DNA from 2 places in the Paenarthrobacter sp. NPDC089988 genome. Region 2 is predicted to be linked to the other one. Evidence: predicted binding sites of a transcription regulator. Region 2 holds the regulator's gene; the other holds the start of a gene.
The links. Region 2 encodes LexA, which represses DNA repair genes until DNA is damaged. Its sites were predicted from a motif close to TCGAACANNTGTTCGA; they were not measured.
Positions count from the first base shown of each region.

Region 1: the regulator LexA is predicted to act here: its motif matches at 2,788-2,803, upstream of ACIPV6_RS18480 (shikimate dehydrogenase).

Region 1 covers NZ_JBIVGD010000017.1:96,204-100,623, forward strand. Annotated here, with positions in the region: gene ACIPV6_RS18465 (FG-GAP-like repeat-containing protein) at 1-229, shown strand, start outside; gene ACIPV6_RS18470 (MFS transporter) at 395-1,717, opposite strand; gene ACIPV6_RS18475 (IclR family transcriptional regulator) at 1,920-2,690, shown strand; gene ACIPV6_RS18480 (shikimate dehydrogenase) at 2,896-3,798, shown strand; gene ACIPV6_RS18485 (bifunctional sugar phosphate isomerase/epimerase/4-hydroxyphenylpyruvate dioxygenase family protein) at 3,798-4,420, shown strand, end outside.
Region 2 covers NZ_JBIVGD010000010.1:42,948-47,367, reverse strand. Annotated here, with positions in the region: gene ACIPV6_RS13135 (ATP-dependent DNA helicase) at 1-1,883, shown strand, start outside; gene lexA (transcriptional repressor LexA) at 1,947-2,693, opposite strand; gene ACIPV6_RS13125 (LysM peptidoglycan-binding domain-containing protein) at 3,045-3,404, shown strand; gene ACIPV6_RS13120 (histidinol-phosphate transaminase) at 3,482-4,420, shown strand, end outside.

The DNA.
Region 1 (4,420 bases), on a different contig from region 2:
CAGCGATGGTGGGTTATGGCTCTACCCGGGCGACGGATCCGGTGGTTTCTTGTCGCGTTCCTTCCTGGGATCGGGGTGGAACATGTTCTCCGGCATCGCGGCGTTGGGCAATGGATTTACCGGAACGGGTGACCCGTCAGTGGTGGGGGTAGCCGGGGATGGCTCGTTGCTGCTGTACTCCGGGACCGGTGCGGGCAAGTTCAAGCCTGTGGCGTTGAACCCGCGGTAGTCCCGCCAGTATTCCTTCGCCTACTCCCGGGTGTGCCCCCATCAGGCGGGGTGGCAGGGCACAGAAATGCCCGGCATGTTGGGAACATGCCGGGCATTTCTGTGTGTCGTCACTGGTGTGCGCTCCCGGGAGCCGGGAAGGAGCGCTCCTCCGCTGAAGCCTGGATTACTTGGTCAGGCCGAGCTGGGCGGTGGGGATCTTTGCTGATTCGCGGGCCGTCAGGGCGGAGACGGCGGCGATCACGCAAATGACAGCCGTGAAGACTGAAACCTGAACCCATCCGCCGGGCTTGGTTCCACCGATTGCCGTGACGATGGTCGGAGCGAAGCCTGCGGCAAGGAATCCAAGCTGCGTACCGATCGCCAGGCCGGAGAAACGGACCTTGGTGCTGAACATTTCGCCGTAGAACGACGGCCACACTGCGTTGGCGGCTGCGTAACCGAAGGAGAAGTAGACAACCGCAGCCGCGAACATCACCAGCGTTGAGCCGGATTCAAAGCTTAGGAAGAAGAACGGCGTCATGATGGCACTGGCGACGGCTCCGTAGATGAACACCGGCTTTCGGCCGATCTTGTCCGCCAGTATGCCGAAGAGCGGTTGGGTGCCGAGAGCCACCACATTCGCCACAACCACGAGCCAGAGCGTGATGGAACTGTTCACTTGGGCGACGTCGGTGGCGTACTTGATGGCCAAGGTGCTGAAGACGGTACTGACAGCGGCAATAAACGCGCAGCAGATCACACGCACAACGTCGCGCCAGTGCTGCTTCAAGAGGTCGGCGATCGGGAGTTTGGCAATCTGCTTGGTCTTCTGCGCCTCGGCAAAGGCCGGCGGCTCGTGGAGCGTGCGACGAATGAAGAACGCGACCATCACCACCACGGCACTGAGCCAGAACGGAATGCGCCATCCGATGGAGTACTTGACCTCGTCCGGGAGCGCCGTTACCGGGATAAAGACGAGGGACGCGAGAATCAAGCCACCCTGCGTGCCAGTCAGGGTCCATGAAGTGAAGAAGGCCCTGCGATTGTCCGGAGCGTGCTCCAAGGTCATGGATGAAGCACCGGCCTGCTCTCCGGCGGCGGAGAGACCCTGGGCCAGGCGGGCCAGCACAAGCAGCACGGGTGCCCACCAGCCGATGGTCTTGAAGTCCGGAAGGCAGCCGATCACAAACGTTGCCGCACCCATGAGGATCAGAGTGAACATGAGGACCTTTTGGCGGCCGATCCGGTCACCGAAGTGGCCCAGGAAGGCTGCGCCCACGGGCCGGGCGACGTACGCGAAACCGAACGTAGCGAACGACATAACTGCGGCGTTGGTATCAGCGTCCGGGAAGAAGACGTGCGGGAAGATCAGCGCGGCGGCGGATCCGAAGATGAAGAAGTCGTAGTACTCAACGGCGCTGCCCAGGAAGCTGGCGAGTGCGGCTTTCTTGGGCGTTCCCTTGGTTGTTTCTGTGCCTGGCGTCGCTGACGGCATTGTTTGGCTCATGGGGTGTTCCTTCTGTGACGACGATGTCGCGGATAAAGCTGTGCGGGATCCCGAGCGAGGTGCGGCTGGAGCTTCCCGATAAGTAACCACATGGTGAGAGCTACTTGTGTAATACAGCAATAGTGGCTGTGAGTGGGGTCACTTGTCAAGAGAAGTAATCACCATCTAGAAATAGCTCTCACAATGTGAGAGCATTTCACTTATGAGTGTGAAAGAGGACACAAAGACCGACATGGTCGGCAAGGCCTTGAGCCTTTTGGTATTGCTGGGCAACGAGCCGAAGGGCGCCAGTGCGGCGGATCTTGCCAGGAGCGCAAGCCTGCCGTTCAGCACCACATACCGTCTGCTGGGCTCACTGACCAGGGATGGCTTTGTGGACTATGAGCCGGACGGCCGCCGGTACCATCTGGGCCTCCGCGTGTTCCAGCTCGGCCAGCGCGTTTCCAATCATCACGGTTTTGCGGCAACTGCACTGCCTGTACTGCAACGGGTTACTGAACGCACGCATGAAGCCACCATCCTTTCCGTTCGCGACGGCGACCATCACCTGACGGTCAACAAGGTGGATGGACCCAAGTCCTTCCGGGTCACGAGCGACCCTGGACACCTTGGTGCGCTGCACACCACGTCCGTGGGCAAGGCGATCGTTGCGTTCGAGACGGAGATCGAGCGCAAGCGACTGCTCGAAGAACTTCCCCTCGAGGCCCTGACCGAGCACTCCATCACCGACCGGGACGAGTTCCGTGAGGAGATCGAGCAGGTCCGCCGCCAGGGCTATGCCGTGATGGACGAGGAGAACGAGATCGGCATGCGTGCAGTTGCCGTGCCGATTCTCAACTCCCAAGGCAATGCCTTTGCGTCGATCGCCGTCGCTGTGCCGGTGTTCCGCCTGACCATGGAGGAACTCGTGGCCCACGTCCCCACCCTGCAGGAAGCCGCGGCCGAGCTTGCGGCCCGCCTGCCCCAGCGCTGACCATGCGTTGCTGGGCCCGCTTTGCGCCCTGGTCGCACCAAATGGCACGCAGAGCAGGCCCAACAACGCAGGGCCGTCATCGCAGTTTGTTCGCGATAAGAACAAGCGTGCGGAATATGAACAACTGTAGTAACCTGAGTCATACGCCCGGTCGGGACCGCGTTGATACGCACCGGCGGGACGTGAAAGTAAAAGGAGCTTGAGGATGAGCAACCGAGCCGAATCCGTTCTGGTGGGCCTGATTGGCGAAGGCGTGATGCCCTCGCTCACTCCGCCCATGCATGAACGCGAGGCCGATGTGCAGGGCCTTCGCTTGCTGTACCGCCCCATCGACCTGCTTGGGCTCGCACTGCCGGCTACCGCCGTCGGGAATCTCCTCACGGCCGCCCGGCAGCTGGGTTTCAACGGCCTCAACATCACGCACCCGTGCAAGCAGTTGGTGCTGGAGTACCTGGATGAGATTTCCGACGACGCCCGTCGCCTCGGTGCCGTCAACACGGTCCTGATCCAGGACGGCCGCTTCATCGGCCACAACACAGACTTCTCCGGCTTCGGCTCGGCGCTCGCCGACGGACTTCCGGAGGCCAAGCTCGATCGCGTGGTCCAGTTGGGCGCGGGCGGTGCCGGATCCGCCGTCGCGTATGCGCTCCTCAAAGCCGGCGCCAAGCAGCTGGACCTCGTGGACATGGACCCCGACCGCGCGGCCGAACGTGCCGCAGAGCTCGGCGAACTCTTCCCGGCTGCAACCATCACGCCGCGGAGCATAGCCGAACTCGGACAGATCATGCCCCTCGCCGACGGCCTGGTGCACTGCACCCCCATCGGCATGGCCGCCCACCCGGGCCTCCCGCTGGACATGGACCTCGTGGAACCGCGCCATTGGGTGGCGGACATCGTCTACCGCCCCATCGAAACGCAACTGGTCCGCGAGGCGCGCGCCAAGGGCTGCGAAGTGCTCGACGGCGGCCGCATGGCAGTCGGGCAGGCGGCGGACGCTTTCAAGATCTTTACCGGAAAGGACGCCGACCGCGACCGTATGCGTGAACACTTCCTGGAACTCATCGCCTCTGAAGAGCGAGCACCCGCACTGGCAAAGGCGGCCCACTGATGCGCACTGGAATCGCAACCGTCTGCCTCTCCGGCACGCTGAAGGAGAAGATGCAGGCCTGCGCCATCGCGGGCTTCGACGGCATTGAAATCTTCGAGCAGGACCTCGTCACGTCATCGCTCAGCCCGGAGGATGTCCGGAAGATGGCGGCGGACTTGGGCCTGGGCCTTGACCTGTACCAGCCGTTCCGCGATTTCGACGGCGTCACTCCGGACCTGCTGAAGGCCAACCTCAAGCGCGCCGAGGCAAAGTTCAAGCTGATGGCCCGTCTGGGCATGGACACCATCCTGGTCTGCTCCAACGTGGCCACGGCGACTATTGACGACGACGACCTGCGGGCCGAACAGCTCCGCGAACTCGCCGAACTGGCGGGGGACCACGGCGTCAAGGTGGCGTACGAGGCGCTCGCTTGGGGCAAGTACGTCAACGATTACGAGCACGCCTACCGCCTGGTGGAGATGGTGGACCACCCCAACCTGGGCACCTGCTTGGACTCGTTCCACATTCTTTCGCGCGACTGGGACACCGCCCCGATCGAGGACATCAACGCGGAGAAGATCTTCTTTGTCCAGGTGGCAGACGCCCCCAAGCTCACCATGGATGTGCTGTCCTGGAGCCGCCA
Region 2 (4,420 bases):
GAACGGGAACAGGTAAGTCGTTGGCTTACCTGATCCCGTTGATCGCCCATTCCATGGACAGCAACAAGCCCACCTTGGTGTCCACCGCCACCTTGGCCCTCCAGACGCAGATCGTGGGGAGGGACCTTCCCCGTCTGCTGGAGACCATCAACCCGGCCCTGGAACGGCCCGTGAACGTGGCACTCGTCAAGGGCCGGGCCAACTACGTGTGCCTGCAAAAGCTCGAGGGCGGGTTTCCCAGCGAAGAACCTTCCGAGGGGCAGCTTTTCTCCCTCGGAGAGGACACCAGCGTTCCGCACTTCGCCGCATCGCTGGGCGGACCGTCGTCGCAACTGGGCAAGGAAGTGGTGCGGCTGCGCGAGTGGGCGGAGAAGACCGCCACGGGCGACCGCGACGAACTGATGCCGGGCGTGACAGACCGTGCATGGCGCCAGGTTTCAGTTACCTCGATGGAATGCCTGGGGGCGCAGAAGTGTCCCATGGCGGAAGAATGCTTCAGCGAGCAGGCACGCGCCCGGGCGGCGGAAGCCGATGTGGTGGTCACCAACCACGCAATGCTCGCCGTGAGCGCCTTTGAGGGACTGGCAGTCCTTCCGGAGTACGACGTGGTGGTGGTGGACGAAGCCCACGAACTCCAGGACCGGGTTACCGGAGCCGTTTCCGGCCAGTTGTCCGTGGCCATGATCCATGCTGCTGCCTCAAGCGCACGCAAGCACACGGCCATCACTGTCGATGCCCTGAACGCGGCCGCGGACCGGCTGGACATGGCTCTTGTTGGTGTTCCAAGCGGCTTGGTGCCCAACGGCCTCAACGACGAACAACTTGATTGCCTGGACCAGCTCCGGGACGCCACCAGGGCAGCATTGTCCGATTCGAAAACGGATTCGTCGAACGCCGTGGACGGCGGACGCCAATTGGCCCGCTCGCGGCTCATGCTCATTCTGGAACTGTCCGAGCGGTTGCTGGCCGCGAAGGAAAACAGGGAGGTGGTGTGGTTCTCCAGGAACAGCACCTTCGATCCCCAGCAGGGCTACTCGCAGCCTGATGAAACAGCTCCCGCCCTCATCAATATTGCTCCCTTGAGCGTGGCCGGACGGCTCCGGGAAGGGCTGTTTGCGGGCCACACAGTGGTTCTGACGTCCGCCACGCTGGCCATCGGGTCTGCCTTCGAACCGGCCGCGGGCGGGCTGGGCCTGTTGGGGGACGGAGCTCCCAGCTGGACGGGCCTGGATGTGGGATCGCCCTTTGACTATCCGAAGCAGGGCGTCCTCTACGTGGCCAAGCACTTGCCCAAGCCCGGACGCGGAACATCGCCCGAAGCCCTGGACGAGCTTGAGGACCTCATTCGTGCCTCCGGCGGGGGAGCGTTGTGCCTGTTTTCTTCCCGGCGTGCAGCCGAGGAAGCCGCAGACGCCATGCGGCTGCGGCTCGATGTGGACATCCTGTGCCAAGGGGAGTCCACCATGGCAGCGCTGGTGAAGCAGTTCGCCGACGAACCCGATACGTGCCTTTTCGGCACCATGTCCCTGTGGCAAGGGGTAGACGTGCCGGGTGGCTCCTGCCGACTGGTGGTCATTGACCGGATCCCTTTCCCACGGCCCGATGATCCCCTGATGACGGCAAGGTCCCGTGCTGTGGCCCAATCCGGTGGAAACGGGTTCATGGCCGTATCCGCGACCCATGCCGCTATCCGCTTGGCGCAGGGAGCAGGGCGGCTGATCCGGTCAACGGGAGACAAAGGCGTGGTGGCGATACTCGACTCGAGGCTTTCCACCGAAAGGTACGGCGGTTTCCTGCGGGCTGCCTTGCCACCCTTCTGGGCCACGACGGACCGGAAGATCGTCCAGGGCGCCTTGGAAAGGCTGGCCCGGACCGGGCGGTAAGAAGATTCTTCGGGGGTGCCCCGCCACGGCTGGCGCGGGCGGCCCTGAAGCAGTGTGTGCTGACTAAAGGGAGCGCAATACAGACACGACTTTGCCCATGATGGTGGCCTGATCGCCGAGGATGGGCTCGTATTGGGTGTTCTGGGGGAGAAGCCAGGTGTGGCCGTCGCGCTGCCGGAATGTCTTGACCGTGGCTTCGTCGTCCAGGAGGGCGGCCACGATGTCGCCGTTGATGGCGTCGTTTTGCCGGCGGACAACAACCCAGTCGCCGTCACAGATGGCGGCATCGATCATTGAATCGCCGGCGACCTTCAGCATGAAGAGTTCGCCATGGCCCACCAACTGCCGGGGGAGGGGGAGGACGTCCTCCACGGTCTGGTCGGCCAGGATCGGGCCACCGGCAGCGATGCGGCCCACCAAGGGAACCAGCGCAGTGTCGCTGGCACTTGCCAGCTCCGTTACGGCGAGGCCGCCCGTACTGCGCAATGTTGCGGGGGCTTCCACGCCCGGGATGGTGGCACCGCCGTCAAGGGTCAGTGGCATGAGGACTTCCATGGCGCGAGGACGCTTGGGGTCCCTCCTGAGGTAACCGAGCTTTTCCAGTTGGGACAGCTGGTGGGTGACGCTGGAGAGGCTGGCCAATCCCACCGTATCCCCGATTTCGCGCATGCTGGGCGGGTAGCCGTTCTCATTGACGGAGCGCTGGATGGTTTCGAGGATCTTCTTCTGACGGACAGTCAGGCTTTTGGGACTTTTGGTGGGCTGTTGGCTCCGCAGGGGTGCCCCGCCGCCTGTGGCCTTTGCTGCCATGTTCGCCATTGCCCTTCCGTTCCGCCCGGCGGCGTTCTGAGTGTTGCCGGGATGTGGGTCCAAAAATGTCAGACCCTCCTGATGCACTGCTTTTGTGCCTGATTCTTCACTCAAACGTAGGCCAGGCACCAGCGTTTATCAAACATTTGTTCTAGCGAGTCTCGACACCGTTCGTTGATAAGTGCTAAAAATGTCATAGCAAGGTTCGAATATGTGTTCTAGTAATCCGGATCCTGGTTGCGATGTTCGAAGGAAGTGTTCGAATATCGCCGCTACCCCGGAGAACACAAGGTATTGGCAGCAGGGTCCTGGTTCCCCGGGATCAGGCAATCGCTCAGAAGGGCTCAGCTCATGTCCGCAGTCACAACGTTCCACGAGTTCCGCAATACGCCGGCGCCCACCCGCATCCGGCTCACCCGGCGCGGCCGGATCGTTTTCTTTGGCATCCCGGCCATGTTGCTGGTCGCCGTTCTGCTCAGCTTTGCGGGCCTTCTGAACTCGCCGGCCAAGGCATCGGATTCTCCGTCGCAACTGCAGCCGCCAGTCGCCGTCAGCGTGACCGTGCAGCCCGGCCAGTCCCTGTGGGGCATAGCGGGAGCCGCCGCTCCCGAGCGGGACCCGCGGGATGTCATCACCGAGATCATCCAGCTGAATGACCTCCGCGGCGGACGCATCACGCCCGGCCAGCAACTGTTTGTTCCTGCCAAGTAATCCATCCGGACGGCCAGGTGAACACTGTCCGGCGTCACAGTTACAGGGCACTCATCGGCGCCCCTTAAACTGGTGGGGTGACTGACCAGCTTGAGCGACTTGACCGACTTCCCCTCCGGGCCAACCTGCGTGGACTGAGCCCCTATGGCGCACCGCAGCTTGACGTTCCGATTCTGCTCAACGTCAACGAGAACACCCATGGCGTACCGGCCGATGTCCAGGCCGCGATCACCGAAGCGGTGGCCGCAGCAGCCACCGGGCTGAACCGTTACCCGGACCGCGAATTCACCGAACTGCGGGAGGCGTTGGCGGAGTTCCTGGGCCATGGCCTCAGTCCTGCGAACATCTGGGCTGCCAACGGATCCAACGAGGTCCTCCAGCAGATCCTCCAGGCTTTCGGTGGTCCTGGCCGCAAGGCCCTTGGATTCCCTCCTACGTATTCCATGTACCCGCTCCTGGCCAGTGGCACCGACACGGAGTATGTCCGTGGCGTTCGTGGTGAGGATTTCAGTTTGGACGCCGCGTCTGCCGCCGCGCAGGTGGCTGAGGCGGGCGCCAACATCGTCTTCCTGTGCTCGCCTAACAACCCCACCGGAACGGGTCTCGGCCTGGACGTCGTGGAGGCTGTCTATGAGGCCGGAGAGGCCAGCCAGGCGATCGTGATCGTGGACGAGGCGTACCACGAGTTCGCCCACGACAACACGCCCAGTGCCCTGACCTTGCTGCCGGGCCGCGAACGGCTCATTGTTTCGCGCACCATGAGTAAGGCCTTCGCCCTTGCCGGTGCGCGGTTGGGCTACATGGCTGCGGCGCCCGAGGTCACCGATGCCATCCGCCTGGTGCGTTTGCCGTACCACCTCTCGGCGGTAACTCAGGCGACCGCCCTGGCAGCCCTGCAGCACCGGGAGGCCCTGATGGCCGACGTCGAGGACATCAAGGTCCAGCGCGACCGCATCGTCACTGAATTGCTGCGGATGGGCCTCAAGCCGGCGGCTTCGGACTCCAATTACGTTTTC